Regions from separate parts of the Aerococcus mictus genome, predicted to be linked through region 1. Evidence: predicted binding sites of a transcription regulator. Region 1 holds the regulator's gene; the other holds the start of a gene.
The links. Region 1 encodes Rex, which represses fermentation and respiration genes when NADH is low (regulators of the CRP and FNR family bind a similar motif). Its sites were predicted from a motif close to TTGTGAANTANTTCACAA; they were not measured.
Positions count from the first base shown of each region.

Region 2: the regulator Rex is predicted to act here: its motif matches at 7,219-7,236, upstream of DBT49_RS08665 (NAD(P)H-dependent flavin oxidoreductase).

Region 1 covers NZ_CP132985.1:238,332-246,802, reverse strand. The annotation lists gene DBT49_RS01150 (adenylosuccinate synthase) at 1-812, shown strand, start outside; gene groL (chaperonin GroEL) at 942-2,570, opposite strand; gene DBT49_RS01140 (co-chaperone GroES) at 2,652-2,921, opposite strand; gene DBT49_RS01135 (redox-sensing transcriptional repressor Rex) at 3,542-4,186, opposite strand; gene DBT49_RS01130 (ABC-F family ATP-binding cassette domain-containing protein) at 4,421-6,370, shown strand; gene DBT49_RS01125 (DUF503 domain-containing protein) at 6,436-6,717, opposite strand; gene tsaD (tRNA (adenosine(37)-N6)-threonylcarbamoyltransferase complex transferase subunit TsaD) at 6,770-7,786, opposite strand; gene rimI (ribosomal protein S18-alanine N-acetyltransferase) at 7,752-8,258, opposite strand; gene rimI (ribosomal protein S18-alanine N-acetyltransferase) at 8,203-8,471, opposite strand, start outside.
Region 2 covers NZ_CP132985.1:1,885,980-1,894,450, forward strand. The annotation lists gene DBT49_RS08635 (hypothetical protein) at 1-472, shown strand, start outside; gene DBT49_RS08640 (2-hydroxymuconate tautomerase) at 542-709, opposite strand; gene rihC (ribonucleoside hydrolase RihC) at 831-1,748, opposite strand; gene DBT49_RS08650 (NupC/NupG family nucleoside CNT transporter) at 2,248-3,480, opposite strand; gene DBT49_RS08655 (fructose-1,6-bisphosphatase) at 3,751-5,721, shown strand; gene DBT49_RS08660 (hypothetical protein) at 5,760-5,993, shown strand; gene DBT49_RS08665 (NAD(P)H-dependent flavin oxidoreductase) at 6,214-7,146, opposite strand; gene DBT49_RS08670 (type 1 glutamine amidotransferase domain-containing protein) at 7,479-7,991, shown strand; gene DBT49_RS08675 (PTS glucitol/sorbitol transporter subunit IIA) at 8,128-8,471, opposite strand, start outside.

The sequences.
Region 1 (8,471 bases):
AGTTATCTGTACAAATTCAAATCAAAAACGAACTCTTAACCAAGGTATATGACGAAGAACCATTAGACTACGACACCATCTACCAGGAATATCTAGCATATGGCCAAAATCTGAAAAAATATGTCACGGATACTTCCTTATTGATGAATGATGCCTATGACCAAGGGGAAAACATTCTTTTTGAGGGGGCCCAAGGGGTCTTACTGGATATTGATCATGGGACCTATCCCTTCGTGACTTCCTCTAACCCCATTGCCGGTGGTGCTACAGTCGGTTGTGGGATTGGACCAAGCAAAATCAATACGGTTATCGGAGTGATGAAGGCCTATACCTCTCGAGTAGGTGACGGTCCCTTCCCAACCGAATTGCATGATGCTATTGGGGACCGCATCCGTGAAGTTGGCCATGAATATGGTACCACTACAGGTCGTCCGCGCCGGGTAGGTTGGTTCGACGGGGTGGTGACGGCCCATGCTCGCCGGGTTTCTGGTTTAACCAAACTTTCCTTGAACTGTTTAGACGTCTTAACTGGCCTGGATGAAATCAAGGTCTGTGTAGGCTATCAAACCCCTAATGGCCAAGTATCCAAATCTTACCCCGCTAACTTGCGCTACCTAGCTCAATGTCAACCCATCTATGAAAGTTTACCTGGCTGGGAAGAAGACATAACTAGCTGTCAAGACTTTGACCAACTTCCTGAAAATGCTAAAGCTTATGTCCGTCGCATCAGTGAAATCGTAGGGGCCCCCATTGCCACAGTGTCAGTAGGACCTGACCGGACCCAAACCTTAATCTTAGATAATATTTGGTAAAAACGATAAAGAGAAAAAGTAAGCTCTGACTGAGGAAAATTTCCTTAATCTGAGCTTACTTTTTTTTGTGAAAAAGCGCTTGGGAAATTCCCAAGCGCTTTTCAATCTTTATCCTATTCAGTTTTCGGATTAATACATCCCTGGTGCGCCTGCTCCTGCAGCTGCATCATTTCCTGCATTTTCTTCTGGATGGTCAGCAACAACTGCTTCAGTAGTTAAAATCAAACCAGCTACTGAGCCTGCATTTTGTAAAGCAGAACGTGACACCTTGGTTGGGTCAACCACACCATCAGAAATCATGTCTACCCATTCACCGCTAGCAGCGTTGTAACCAACACCTTGGTCTTTATCGTGAATGTGTTCTACAATGACAGAACCTTCTAGACCAGCATTTTCAGCGATTTGACGTAGTGGGGTTTCGAGGGCACGAACCACGATGTCTGCACCAGTTTGTTCGTCACCTTCTAAGGAGTCAACGACTTCTTTCACCTTGTCTTGGATATTCATGAAAGCAGTACCACCACCAGCTACGATACCTTCTTCAACCGCAGCACGAGTAGCGTTTAAAGCGTCTTCGATACGTAATTTACGTTCTTTTTGTTCAGATTCGGTGGCTGCACCTACGCGAACAACGGCAACCCCACCAGCTAATTTAGCAAGACGTTCTTGTAATTTTTCACGGTCATAGTCAGAAGTAGTTTCTTCAATTTGTTTTCTGATATGAGCCACACGTTGTTCCAATTGTTCCTTGTTACCCTTACCTTCAACAATGGTGGTATCGTCTTTAGTAATGGTTACACGGGCAGCTTGACCTAATTGATCAATGCTGGTGTCTTTCAATTCAAGACCTAAGTCTTCAGTAATGACTGTACCACCGGTAAGAACAGCTAAGTCTTCTAATTGTTCTTTACGACGGTCACCAAAGCCAGGCGCTTTCACAGCAACAACATTGAAGGTTCCACGAATTTTGTTCAAGACTAAAGTAGGAAGTGCTTCACCTTCAACATCGTCAGCCACTAATAATAAGGATTTACCTTGTTGTACGATTTGTTCTAATAATGGAAGGATATCTTGGATATTAGAAATCTTCTTATCAGTGAGCAGGATGTAAGGATCATCGAGAACAGCTTCCATCTTATCGTTGTCGGTTACAAAGTATTGGGATAAGTAACCGCGGTCAAATTGCATCCCTTCAACAACGTCTAAGGCAGTGTCCATGGATTGTGATTCTTCAATGGTAATGACACCATCTTGGCCTACTTTTTCCATAGCGTCAGCAATTAATTGGCCTACTTCTTGGTCGCCGGAAGAAATTGCCGCAACGTTAGCAATGGATTCTTTAGCATTCACTGGAACAGAAATTTCTTTCAAAGCTTCTACTGCCTTGCGGATAGCTTGATCCATCCCACGACGAATGCCCACAGGATTTGCCCCTGCTGTCACATTTTTGAAACCTTCATGGACGAGGGCTTGGGTTAGGATAGTAGCGGTAGTTGTCCCGTCACCAGCAACATCATTAGTCTTAGAAGCGACTTCAGAAACTAATTTAGCTCCCATGTTTTCAAAGTGATCTTCTAATTCAACGTCTTTAGCAATGGTCACCCCGTCATTGGTGATTAATGGGGACCCATAGCTACGTTCTAGGACAACGTTACGTCCCTTAGGCCCTAAGGTCACTTTCACGGTATTGGCTAATTTATCAATACCTTCTACTAAAGATTGTCTTGCATCACTTGAATATTTAATATCTTTGGCCATTCTATCTATCTCCTATTCTAAATCTAAGCATGATCGAGAATTCAATGTTTTTTATGTTGATTGTCGAAGTTCAGTCAATGATTATTCAACTACAGCAGTTAAATCTTTTTCTTTAATGATGAGGTAATCTTCCCCTTCATAGCGGATTTCGCTTACTGCGTATTTTTCAAAAATAACTTGGTCGCCCACTTTAACTTGAGGGGTGTAATCATCAGTAGCATCAGCAACAGCTACCACTTGACCTACTTGAGGTTTTTCTTTAGCAGCAGATGGTAAAACGATACCAGAAGCAGTTTTTTCTTCCTCTTCTTGGACTTGAATAATCACACGTTCATTTAACGGCTTTAACATTTAAAATATCCCTCCAAATTTCACATACTAATTAATAACACTTTTAATGATTTGTTAGCACTCATCATCTCCGACTGCTAACTTACAATATTTATAGTAAAACATTTCCAGATATAAATCAAGTAATTCGTTGACTTTTTTTGACCTTTTTTCTTGTTATCACTTTAAAAATATAAAATATCATTTAAAAAGTATATATATCTTTGAAATTAGGAAATTGAGATAGATTAAACTCTTTGCACTTTCATTTTTACTATTGATGAGTAATGTTTTGATAGCATTTATTTGATAAATAGCGTTGAGCAGTAGTGGCGCTTTGAATGAGGTAGTTAGCCATGAATAAGCAAGCGATGTGAATTACGTTTAGTAGGCATTAGCCGTACTAAACGTTTGAAGTTCGCTAAGCGAGAGACCTCGGCTCGAGCCGATGCCATGGCTTTTCAACGACCAAAATTCAAAAGCAGAACGAATGCTCATCAATAGCATTTAAAAGAGAAGCAAAATTTTCTATAAAAACTGATGACAAGAAAAAGCCCTCCATTAAGAGGGCTTTACTAAGCGACTGACATAAGTTAGACCTGATCGTCTGACCAGTTTCTAGCTAACTTTTGCTAGTTCTACTAATTTTTCTTTTTATTGTTGCCATTTCGATTACCGATATAGTAAATCAGGGTTTGCAACTCATTGGCTAAATCGACGTTTTGGACATGAATATCTTCAGGAACATCTAAAACCACCGGCGTAAAGTTCAAGATGCCTTGAATACCGGCTTCACCTAATTCACTCACGGTATCTTGAGCGACTTTTTCCGGAACGGTCATAATAGCAATCAGAATTTCCATTTCTTGAATCCGTTCCTTTAATTCACTCATAGGGTAAACCGGTACCCCACTATGGACGGTTCCTACAATCTCAGGATTAATATCAAAGGCCGCCCCAATCCGGATATTATTGGTCCGTTTAAAGTTATAATTTAATAAGGCGTTCCCTAAATTACCGACCCCGATTAAAGCCACTGTGGTGAGGCGGTCTTGGTAGAGTTGGCGACTAAAGAAGTCCAATAGAGCTTCAACATCATAGCCATAACCACGCTTCCCTAGGGCACCAAAATGTGAGAAATCCCGGCGAATAGTGGCGCTGTCCACTTTGATCGCCTCACTGAGTTCGCTGGAAGAAATCCGTGTCTTACCCATATTCTTAAAATTATGCAAGTAACGGTAATAAAGCGGTAACCGCCTAGCCGTTGCACGTGGAATTTCCTTCATGTTTCCACTCCTTTTCACAAGATATCAAATACATTTTATCACCTAAATCATAAAATGGAAAGAACTTTGTGAAAAATCACATAAATCTTTTCTGCTAATTTTCATTAATTTTAAAACTTTGTGAATAATCCCGCCCCTTTCTAAGGGAAAGTTCACAAAGTCAAAAAATATCTGTCGATAAAATATGATACACTAGTGAAGACAATAATAAACGATTTAGGAGGAAAGGATCCAATGATTGTATTACAAGGATCAAAACTCATGCGACGTTTTGGCTCCGATATTCTTTTCCAAGATGTCCAAATGACCATCCAAGATAATAGTCGTACTGCCTTAGTCGGGCGAAACGGCACCGGCAAATCCACCCTACTCAAAATCTTAGCAGGCATTGAAGAACCTGACCAAGGGCAAGTCACCCGGGCTAAGGGTAAGACCATTGCCTACATGGACCAACATGCCGCCATTGAAAACAGTCAACGGACGATTTATGAAGAAATGCGGTCGGTTTTTAAAGAATCTATTGCCCTCATCCACCATGCCGAGCAAGCCGCTCAAGACTTGGCCGATGCCCAGGATGAAGCAAGCTACCAAGAGGCCCTCAAACGCTATGACCAATTACAAGAAGAAGTCAACCAAAGCAATGCTTACGGTTATGATTCCGAAATTCGCATGGTCCTCCACGGCTTTCAATTTCCCGAATCAGATTACGACAAACCCATCAATCAATTATCTGGTGGTCAACGGACCCGGCTAGCCCTGGCCAAGGTCCTCCTCGAAAAGCGCGATATTCTCATCCTCGACGAACCCACCAACCACTTAGACATTGAAACCCTGACCTGGCTAGAAGACTACCTGCCTTCTTATCCAGGAGCCTTATTAATTGTCAGCCACGACCGTTATTTCTTAGACCATGTCACCAATGAAACCTATGAAATGACCAACCACAGTATGGAATATTATAAGGGCAATTATTCCTTCTACCTCAAAGAAAAAGCCGTCCGCCTCGAAAGCTGGCAAAAGGCCTATGATAAACAACAAAAGAAAATCGCTAAGTTAGAAGACTATGTGGCCCGTAACCTTGTTAGAGCCTCGACCACTAAGATGGCCCAGAGTCGACGTAAGCAACTCGAAAAGATGCCCAAAATCGAAAAGCCTAAGCAAGACGAAAAAAGTCCCCATATTCAATTCCTCACGGACAAGTCTAGTGGCAATGTGGTCCTTACCGCCGACCAGCTAGGCATTGGTTACGATGATCACTTACTCTCCTACCCGATTGAGCTGGATATTAGAAAGCAACAAGCTATCGCAGTGGTGGGGCCCAACGGCGTGGGTAAATCTACCCTCTTAAAAACCATTATCCAAGAAATCCCTGCCATCAAGGGGGAAATCCACTATGGGGCTAATGTGACTATTGGCTACTATGACCAAGAATTAGCCAAGCTCCACAGCAATAAGGATGTCCTCCATGAACTTTGGGATGACCATCCGACCATTAACGAGGAAAACATTCGTACCATCCTGGGTTCCTTCCTCTTCTCCGGCCAAGACGTGGAAAAATCTGTCGCCATGCTGAGTGGGGGCGAGAAGGCCCGGCTTGCCCTCGCCAAACTTTCCTTTAATCATGATAATTTCTTAGTACTGGACGAACCGACCAACCACTTGGATATCGATTCTAAGGAGATTTTAGAGAATGCCCTGATTGCCTATGATGGAACCTTGCTATTCGTCAGCCACGACCGCTACTTTATTAATCGGATTGCCACCCAAGTGCTTGAAATCAGTCCGGAGGGTTCCACCCTCTACCTAGGCGATTACGATTATTACCTCAATAAAAAAGCCGAGCAGGAAGCACGGCTAGCTGAAGAAAATAAAGCAGACCAGTCTAGTCTTTCTGAAGAAAAACCAGCACCCAGCCAATCCGCCCAAGCCTATCAAAATCGTAAGGAACGCCAAAAAGAAGAAAGAAAACTCCAACGACAAAGCGAAAAAATCGAAGCAAATATTGAAAGCTTAGATGAAGAAATAGCAGAGATCCAGGAAAAAATGACTGATCCTGACATTTTACAAAATTACTATGAATTAAACCAACTCGACCAATCTCTTAAAGACAAACAAGCCCAACAAGAAGCGCTCTTTAAGGAATGGGAAACCGTTCAAAGTCAGTTGGAAGACTTTGACCAATAAAGATAAAAAGGCATGCCTACACCAGGACTCAAGAAGCAGTCCTCCTGTAAGCATACCTTTTCTTTTTAAGCTTCAAGCCATTCGGTATGAATGACCTCAATGGGATACCAGTCTTCAATTTTATCGAGATAGTTCAGCAAGCGTTGCCGGCTCTTGCTGTATGAATTAGAGACTAGGCCAAAAGCTACCACCGCTTGGTTGACTAAGTCTAAGTCAGCAATTTCAGCAGCAGTCATCTTTTCTCGTTGTTGGGCCCGTTCCACCATACTTTTGACGATCCGGCGCTTATCCTTCAAAGTATAAGCTTGGTCAATGATAAAAGTAACTTCTAAACCAATTAAGACCATCTTTCCTCCTCAAGCTTTCCCTGACAATCAATTGGCCGTTGCTTAAAGGCGACTAATTTTCATCACCTAAGTCTAAACCAGGGTTAGCATCCAAGTCCAAGCCGACAAAGTCGCCCTTTTGGTATTGCGGGTAGGCAGCTGCTGCAATCATGGCGCCATTATCCCCACATAAACTTAATGGTGGGTAGGAGAGGCGCACTTCAGGATGTTCTTTGGCTAGATGACTTTCTAGTTCCTGTCTAAGTGAAGAATTCGCGGCCACGCCTCCGGCAACCACTAATTGTTTGACCGGGTAAGCAGCGATGGCCCGCATGGTTTTAGTTACTAGGACCTCAACAGCCGCTGCTTGGAAGCTGGCTGCCACATCATTAGGATTTAATTTTTCCCCTTTTTGTTCCGCATTATGGGCATGGTTAATGACCGCTGATTTCAGTCCACTATATGAAAAGTCAAAATTATCCTCATTGATCATGGGACGTGGATAGTCATAAATGGCCTGCCCTTCTTGGGCCATTTCATCCATGCGTTTACCCCCAGGATAAGGAACCCCTAAAATACGGCCGACCTTATCATAGGCTTCCCCCACAGCGTCATCACGGGTATCACCGATTTTTTGATAGTGGCCGTCTTCTTTCATATAGACCAATTCAGTATGTCCCCCACTAACCACTAAGGCTAATAAAGGGAAAACCATTTGATCAGATATATTATTGGCGTAGATATGCCCTGCCATATGGTTGACGCCGATTAAGGGTTTGTCATGGGCAAAGGCCAGGGTTTTGGCGGCAGTGATCCCAATAAGTAAAGAGCCTACTAAGCCAGGCCCCTTGGTAACCGCCACAGCATCAATCTCTGGCCAGGTCACGTCTGCTTCCTTCATGGCGTAATCAATCACCTGAGTAATTTGCTCAACATGGTGGCGGCTAGCGATCTCTGGGACTACCCCACCAAACCGCATATGACTTTTTATTTGTGTGGCAACGACATTACACTTCATCTCTTTGCCATCAATAACGATTGCTGCACCGGTTTCGTCACAGCTTGATTCGATTCCCAATATTGTTGTCACTGGTCGATCTCTCCCATAAATAAACTTTTGCATCTTCATGATTATCTTGATAATAGTTTTTGCGTTGGTCAATACACTTAAAGCGCTGGCTCTCATACAAGGCCTGAGCAGGGATATTGTGAGCGCGGACTTCTAAGAAACAACGGGTTAAGCCTTGTTCTTCCAAGTGGACCAGGGCCTGAGCCAAAAGAAAGGCCCCCAAACCCTGGCGCCGTCTTTGGGGGCTGACTGCAAAATGCAGTAATTCCCCTTCATCAGCCAACAATTGAAAAGTGGCTGCCGCTAAAACAACTTGCTTTTCATCTAGCAAGAAGAATAAATAGAGTCGCGGACTGGCTAAGCCCCGCTCCAACCAATCCCTGGCGATATGGGGCATATGGTCAAAAGCCTCCTGGTAAAAAGCCAGCACCTGCTGACTAATCCCGGGAATCTGTTTGGCCTCCGGTCGGTGGTAGACTATGATTTGCTTCATCTTCTTGGGCAACCTGGTGGGCTTCATTTTGCCAAGTCAAAGTAAGCGCATCTTCATGATTATCACGATAATAACGCACCATCTTTCCTGTTGCCTTAAACCCCTCTCGTAGATAGAATTTCTTGGCACCTTCATTGGATAAACGCACTTCTAGGGTTATCGAGTCACGTTCCAGCTCAGGAGCTAAGTGTTTGACCAAGTCTAAGAGCTTGG
Region 2 (8,471 bases), 1.6 Mb from region 1:
CTTAAAAATCAATGAAAAGATTCTCGGCACTGGACAATTCCGTCGCCACCCCATCCGCATCCAAATTGCCGGCCCCGACTTCTCCCAAAGTCGTCTTAACGCCAGCGGCAACTATGCTGATCTCAGTCTCAACCACGCCCTCAAAGACCTCTATTGGGAAGTTTACGACGGCCAAGTCACCATCAAGAGCCCGACCACCTTCCCCATGACCTTAAGTGGCGAGGATGTGGCTGTGGATATGACGGTCGACGAGGCCAATGCGACCTTGTCCTTCAACCACGGCTATTCCCAAGCAACCATTAATGGGCGAAGCTTGGAAATCCCATCCAATCAAGACCTTGACGACTTGGCTACTGAAGAAAGCACCAGTCAGCCTGCCCAACCCTTTGTCCACCAAATTGGTGAGGGACGCGACGCCATCCACTTCAATGGCGAAGACAACACAGTGAGCGTTCGCTACCCAGAAAACTAATTCCCCCTAGAAAACAAACAAGCCCAGGAGTTAATCAAAAGCTCCCGGGCTTGTTTTTTCAGTTTATGTTTAATTATTGTTGTAGTAGTCGCCTTTTTTCATGTCGTTGAAGATCACGTGAACATGGTCTTTCGGAGTCTTGGCGTGCTTAGAGATGCTTTCGGTAATCTCCTTAGCAATGGCCGCCTTGACTTCTTGGGACCGTCCTTCGATGAGTTGAATGTTTACAACTGGCATAGCTAAAACCTCCTCATAAGAATTTAATTTAAATTATACCTTAAAAGAAGAAAAGCGATCAATTCAAGAAGATATTTTTTCTCAGATTGATCGCTAAAAACTTTGATGTGACTGTCGCACTCTATTTACATTTTAATATGCTTTCCTTGAACCATTCTTTGAAGCGGTTGCGGTCGATGGTGGTTGGGACGACGCAGTTTACGGGGCGGTCGGTTTTGTGGTCAAGGTCGACGACGGTTTGCCCATAGGTTAAGGGACTGCCAAGTTCCACTTCGACGTTACATTCCACTTCTTCAAACATTTCGGGTTCTAAGAGGTAGGCGATGGCGGTTGGGTCGTACATTTCCCATTCTTGGTTAGTTTGAGCTGAGCGGTAATGTTGGAGCATGGAGTGAATCATCTTGCCGGTTTCAGTTTTCTCCGCAAGTTCTGCGGCTTCTTCCAGACCAATAGTGGCAATGTAACCAATATCCAATCCCACCATCACGGTCTTGACTGAGGATTGGAGCACCATTTGAGCAGCTTCAGGGTCAGTTCCGATGTTGAATTCATCCATGACATGCTTGTTGCCCCGGGTGAAAGACCCACCCATGATGATAATTTCTTTAATTTTGTCCTTCACTTCAGGATACATGGTCACTAGCAAGGCCACGTTGGTTTGTGGACCTACCGCAACGATGGTGACTTTTTCATCACTTTCCATCAAGACCTTGTGCATGGCGAGAACGGCATGTTCTTCTAAGAGTTGGCTCTTGTCCGGTTCAGGAAAGTCGTAACCGTCCATACCGGATTCGCCGTGGACTTCAGAAGCATCGGTAAACTCGGTCAAGAGCGGTCCGTGGTTACCAGCAGCCACAGGGATATCTTTTTCAAAGAAGTTAACTAATTTTAAGGCATTGGTGGAGGTCTTTTCTAAGGCCACGTTTCCACCCACAGCAGTGATCAATTCCACTTGAACCTTGTCTGAATTCAGGAGAATAGCAGTCGCAATCGCGTCATCAATTCCGGGGTCTGTATCAAAAATGACTTTTCTTACCATGAAAAAATTCCTCCTTGTAAATACTAAGTAACTTTCAAATTTTAACTTACTAAATTATCTAAACCAGTTCCAGTCACACTCTATCCAAACCTGCTCCAAGCGCGAGGTGAGCTCCATTTCAGAAGTGCTATAGCTGTTCGAAGCAAAGCGAGTTACAGATATAGTATGGTAGCTCCCTTCCCTCCTGTTGCGCTTGTCGCACTCTCAAGTTGAGTTCGGAAGGGTGAGGGGATGTCCTTTCAGAAAAGTTGAACGACCAGCAAGCTGGTCTTATCATCTTTTCCTCCAAGGAATCTCCCTCCCTGATCCTTCCTCACACCCTTTTTAAATCTGTTCCAAGCGCAGAGCAAGCGTCCATTTCAGAAAATGACGACAAATTCTCCTTGAGAATTTTTACGTCTTTTTCTTCCAATTGCTATAGCTGTTCGAAGCGTCAGCGAGTTACAGATATAGTATGCGTAGCGGTCTTGCTCTTTGACGCGCTTGTCGCACTCTATCTTTAGAACAAGAACCCTACTATCGTTGCGGTAACCATAGAAGCCAGAGTGGAGACGAGGACGATTTTTAGTGAATATTTGGCTACCACGTTTCCTTGGTGGGCGTCGATGGCTTTGACACCGCCGATGACCATGCCTAGGGTTCCGAAGTTGGCGAAGCTCATGCAGTAGGTGCCCATAATAGCGGCGGTTTTTTCACTTAAACCTTCTAGGGCCGAGAGAGACGTCATAGCCACGACTTCGTTGGCTAGGACTTTTTGGGCCATGACTGAACCGGCTTGGACCATGTCTTCTTTAGGAACACCCATCAAGAAAGCGAATGGGGAGAAGACATAGCCGACTAACTCGGTAAAGGAAATATTGATCAGCCCTTCAAAGAGACTGTTCAACATGGAAATCAAAGCCACGAAACCAATCAGCATAACAGCCACGATCACGGCCGTATTCCATCCGGTCACCATGTAGTCACTCAGCATGGAGAAGAAGGGTTCTTTTTCCTTTTCCCCTTGAGCTTCTTCAGCTTGGTCGCCTTCAATGCCTTCTCGTTCTTGGTAGGCCTGGGTCCCCTTGTCAATCTCTTCCTTGTCATTATAGGGGTTAACGATCACAGAAACCGCTAAGGCCGACAGGAGTTGCATGAGAACACCCACCACCACGTATTGGGGCTTGACTAATTTCATATAGGCCGCCAGCATGGAGACCGTCACCACGGACATGGGAATGACTGCCAGGGTAAATAATTGCTTCTCGCTAGCCCGTCTGACTTGGTCGACAACCGACAGATAGTTAGTCGGGGTCCCAAAGACGGTGGAGGCAATCGGGAAGTAAGATTCCAGTTCCCCAGCTCCGGTCAGTTTATTGATGCCAAAGCCAACCCACTTGACCACAAAGGGCAGGACGCCCAGCCAGTTTAAAACCCCGATCAAGGCGGTAATAAAGACCAGGGGCGCTAGAACGTGGAGGAAGAAGACAAAGCCGTCAGCGGTCAGTTGGATTCCGCCAAAGACGAAGTTGACCCCTTCAATCCCTTGGGCCATCAGCCAGTCCATCCCGCTAGCAATCCCATTCAAAATAGTTAAACCTAAGCTGGTCCGAAACAGGACTAGGGCCAGGACCACCTCAGCAACTAACATAATAGCAACATTCTTATACTTAATATTTTTCCGGTCAAAGGACAGAAAATAACACAAGCCAAAAATGACCAGTAGACCCAGCAGGCCTTGTACAATACTCATTGAATCACTTACCTTTCCAAAGCTTAACAGCTTATCCATTTACTAGAAAAGAAAGTCGACCGCCCCCCTTTTTGGCTTCATTATCATTTTAAAAACGCTTTCATCCATATTTTAACCAAATTTTCGAAATAATGCTATAATCTCTAAATAATTTTTAAATCATTCCCTGTAAAGGCAAATCGATAACGCTTTCAGGTAGAATAGAAAGAGATTGACAGCGCCAGCGAGTTTAAATGGCTCCCTGGGCGCCTAGAGAGGAAGGAAAGTCCCATGGCATTTAGTCCTGCATTCTTACAATTACTGGCCGAGAAATTTCCCAACAAGGCCGCCGCATCTACGGAAATGATTAACTTAGAAGCGATTATGTCGCTCCCCAAAGGCACCGAGCACTTTATGACCGACCTGCACGGCGAATTCGACGCCGTCAACCATGTCCTGCGCAATGGATCGGGAAATATTAAGGAAAAGATCAACGAAATCTTCGGCGACCGCCTATCCACCAAGCGCCGGGCTGAACTGGCCACCATTATCTACTACCCGGAAGAGAAACTTCGTGCTCTGACTAAGGAGATGGAGAGTCAGGAGGAAATCGATGAGTTCTACACCCTGACCACTAGCCGGCTGGTGGAATTGACCCAATTTGTGGTCTCCAAGTACACCCGGTCCAAGGTTCACAAGGCCATGAACCCGGATATGGCCTATATTATGGATGAGTTGATCTTCAAGGACTCCATCCTCTCCAACAAGGAACACTACTATAAGCGCATCATCCAATCGGTCATTGACCTGGACGAAGCGCCCCGGCTAATCACCTGCCTGGCGGAATTGATCCGGGAACTGGTGGTCGACCACCTCCACATCTTAGGCGACATTTATGACCGCGGGCCTGCTCCCGACCGAATCTTAGACCTCCTCATGGAGAAGAATTCCTTAGACATTGAATGGGGCAACCACGACATGATTTGGATGGGCGCTGCTTCGGGGTCCAAGGCATTAATCGCCAATGTGGTTCGGATCCAGGCCCGCTATGATAATCTCTCTGTGATTGAACACGCCTACGGAATCCCCCTCCGGCCTTTGGTCAATTTAGCAGACACAGTTTACCGGGATGCTGACTTAACGGGCTTTATGCCCAAACTGGCCCAAGACCATGACTACCACCATGATGAAGTCGAACAATTGGCCCGGATGCAGCTGGCCATGGCCATTATTCAGTTTAAGTTAGAGTCTCAAGTTATCCGCCGCCATCCTGAATTCGGCTGTGACAACCGCCTGCTTTTAGATAAGATCGACTACCAGGCGGGAACCATTAACTGGCAAGGCAAGACCTATCCTTTAGTCAATACCTCTTTCCCCACTGTGGATCCAAAAGACCCCTATGCCTTGACTGAAGAAGAGGATGCGGTCATGGAAGCCCTCCAAGCCGCCTTTCTGGATAGCGAACGTCTCCAAAAGCACGTGGCCTTCTTGATTAATAAAGGATCTATGTATAAGATTTATAACAATAATCTCATGTTCCACGGCTGTATCCCCATGAATGAGGACGGCAGCTTTATGGCGGCTACCATTGATGGGGAAACCCTGGCTGGCCAAGACCTCTTGGATAAGTTTGACCAGGTAGTCCGGCGCATGTATGCCCAACGCCAAAGTGATGAAAGTAAGAACCCCGACCTCGACTTCGCCTGGTACCTCTGGCAGGGCGAAGGGTCGGCCCTCTTCGGTAAGAAACAAATGGCTACCTTTGAACGCTACTTTATCGCCGATAAGGAAACCCACCAGGAACACCGCAATGTTTACTACTCCTGGCGGGAAGATATCGACTTTGTCCGCCGAGTTCTAGAAGAGTTCGACATCGATCCTGACAAGGGCCATATCATTAACGGCCACACCCCCATCAAGGCCAAGGACGGGGAGGACGCCATTAAGGCGGAAGGCAAGATGATCGTGATCGACGGTGGCTTTGCTCGCGCCTATCAAAAGACCACCGGACTGGGCGGCTTTACCCTGCTCTATAATTCCTATGGTATGCAGCTAGTGGCCCACCACCCCTTCCACGGTAAGGAAGACGCCATCAAGTACGAAACCGATATCGAATCCACCCGCCGCGTGGTCGACAAGGAGTTGGAACGGATCTCAGTTAGAGAAACTGATATCGGTAAGCAACTCACTTGCCAGGTCCAAGCTCTGAAAGCCCTGATTGAAGCTTATCAAGCGGGGTTGATTGGGGAGGAAGTGCATTAAGCTTAGGTCACAACTTTTATAACTAGGAGGTCATTCATTTGGAAGTTCAAGTTAGACAGGTTGGAAATTCATTAGTTCTTCCCCTACCTGATAGCGATAAGATTAGTAGGGGAATGAAATTTTCGGTTGAACGCTACGATAACGGAAGCATTGTTTACACCCCGGTCAAAGAGAACCTCTTTGAAAATCCAGCTATCTTACAATATGCCGACGATTGTAAACAAAATGATCTTTTACTGGAAGAGGAAGACATGAAATCATCACGCAAATAAACGGATCCATTAGAAATATTATCCATGACGACAAAAGGACTAGGTAAAAATTCCTAGTCCTTTTGAATGTGTACAAGTGTATGCCGGTCGCACTCTACTAAAACGTGTTCCAAGCGCAGAGCAAGCGTCCACTTCAGAAAACGACAACGAATTCTCTGTAATAATTCTTATGTCGTTTTCTTCCAGTGGTCTTGCTCTTTGGCGCGCTTGTCACACTCTATTACAAACTCGGCATGTTTTTCAAAGCTTCGCGGGCTTCTTCGACGATGCTGTTAATAATTTCTTTGACTGGGCGAATTTCGGTGATGTTACCGGCTACTTGCCCGATGGTAACGATACCCTTTTCGGTGTCACCTTTGGTAATAGCGGTTAGTAACATTTGGAGGTTGGATTTTTCGAATTCGTCACGGGTTGAACCGTTGTCGATTTCTTCTTGAAGCTTAGCGACCATGTCATTTTGGATTAAACGGACAGGGGCGCCGATGGAACGACCCACAACCACTGTATCGGTTAAACCACAGTTAACGATAGCTTTCTTGTAACCTTGGGCAATTGGAGCTTCTTCACTGGCACAGAAGACGGTTCCTAATTGAACCCCTTCACCACCAAGAGCAAAGGCTGCGGCTAAACCATGGCCGTCAGAAATCCCACCAGCAATGATAACAGGAATATCCACTGCAGCAATCACCGCACGGGCTAAAGGCATGGTAGTGACTTCGCCCACGTGGCCCCCAGCTTCGGTTCCTTCACAGACAACAGCATCAGCACCAGCGTCTTCCATTTTCTTGGCTTGACGGGCGTTAGCTACCACAGGAACCACTTTAATCCCAGCTTCATGTAGAGGCGCGATTAAAGGCGCAGCATTCCCAGCGCCAGTTGTTACCACTTTAATGCCTTCGTCGATAATCACTTCCATGATTTCTTCGGTGTTGTGAGACATTAACATTAAGTTAACAGCAAAGGTCTTGTCAGTGATTTCGCGGACAGCTTTGATTTGTTCACGTAACCAGTCCCCTTTACGGCCAGCGGTAGCAATAACCCCTAAACCACCGGCTTCAGAAACAGCGCCAGCTAGGGGAGCTTCAGCGACACCCGCCATGGACCCTTGGAAAATCGGATACTCAATATTTAATAATTCACAAACTCGGTTCATGCAATCTCTCCTTTTTAAGCTATTTTGTCAACAATTTTATACTGTAAAAGAAATAGTTCTCACAAATCTATTATGTGCTTATATTCACAACATGTAAAATAGTAAGTTTAAGGCCTTGAGATAACTATATTGTTATGGAAGAAATGTAGGGAGTGAGCAATTTGATCGAAAACAATGTCCTCCCCTGATTTAATAGCGAATGAGCACGAGGTTCGCAATTCTAACCCAGTCATGCTAGGATAAAAATGTAGTCGTAAAAAGACAAGCTATTGGTCAGTGGATTATCAGTTGAGCCACTGACGCAGAAAGACCAATAAGGAGGAAACAAACTTATGGCAAAAATTGCAAGTATTATGACCGACCTCTTCGAAGATTCTGAATACACCTCACCAAAGGAAGCGCTCGAAGCAGCGGGTCATCAAGTGGTGCCTGTCGGTTTAGAAAAAGGTGCTACTGTGACTGGTAAAAGTGATGGTACGGAAGTCGAAATTGAAGTCGGCATTGACACTGCTAAAGGCGAAGACTTTGATGCTTTACTGATTCCTGGCGGTTATTCTCCCGATAAAATCCGTAAGTATGAAGATGTTTTGAACTTTGTCCGTCACTTCGCTTACAAACATAAACCCATCTTCACCATCTGCCACGGCCCACAACTCTTAGTCAACGCAGATGTGCTCCACGGTAAAGACATTACCGCTGTGGCCCAAGTTGCCGTTGACGTGAAGAATGCCGGTGCCAATTACTTTGATGAAGAAGTGGTTATCGATGACTCTGGTATCATTTCTAGCCGTACCCCAGACGACCTCCCTGCCTTCAACAAAGCTATTGTTGACGCTTTAAAATAGAATAAAAAAGTAACCAGCGCCTGTCGAAGCTAAATGAGCTTAGGGGGCGCTGGTTTTTTGTTAGTTTGATTTCTTCTACCATTTACTAATAAGTAAAAGTCCACCCCTACATAGTGAGTGGACTTTTCGTTTTCTCTTAATGAATCGTTACCTTGGTACCGATCGTAATTTCTGGAAGCTCTTTGTGTTCCACATAGATGGTTCCGGCTAAATCAGCATCAGTTGAATTGTCGAAGCGCACGGAAATGTGGCCTAAGTTAGTCAGGTTTTTCTCTACGACGCTACCAACAGCAGTGATTTTATAGTCTTGGTCATCAAATGAGATAGTTTGCCCAGCTTCAATGGTCCCTTGGATAGGGTTAACGTCGATATTATAGCAATAGTCAGCTAAGTCAGCGGGGGCGTCTTCTCCAAAGAGGATGATCATGTTTTCACTTTTAAATAATTCAGCATCGGCACCAATATTTTTTACTTCTGTTT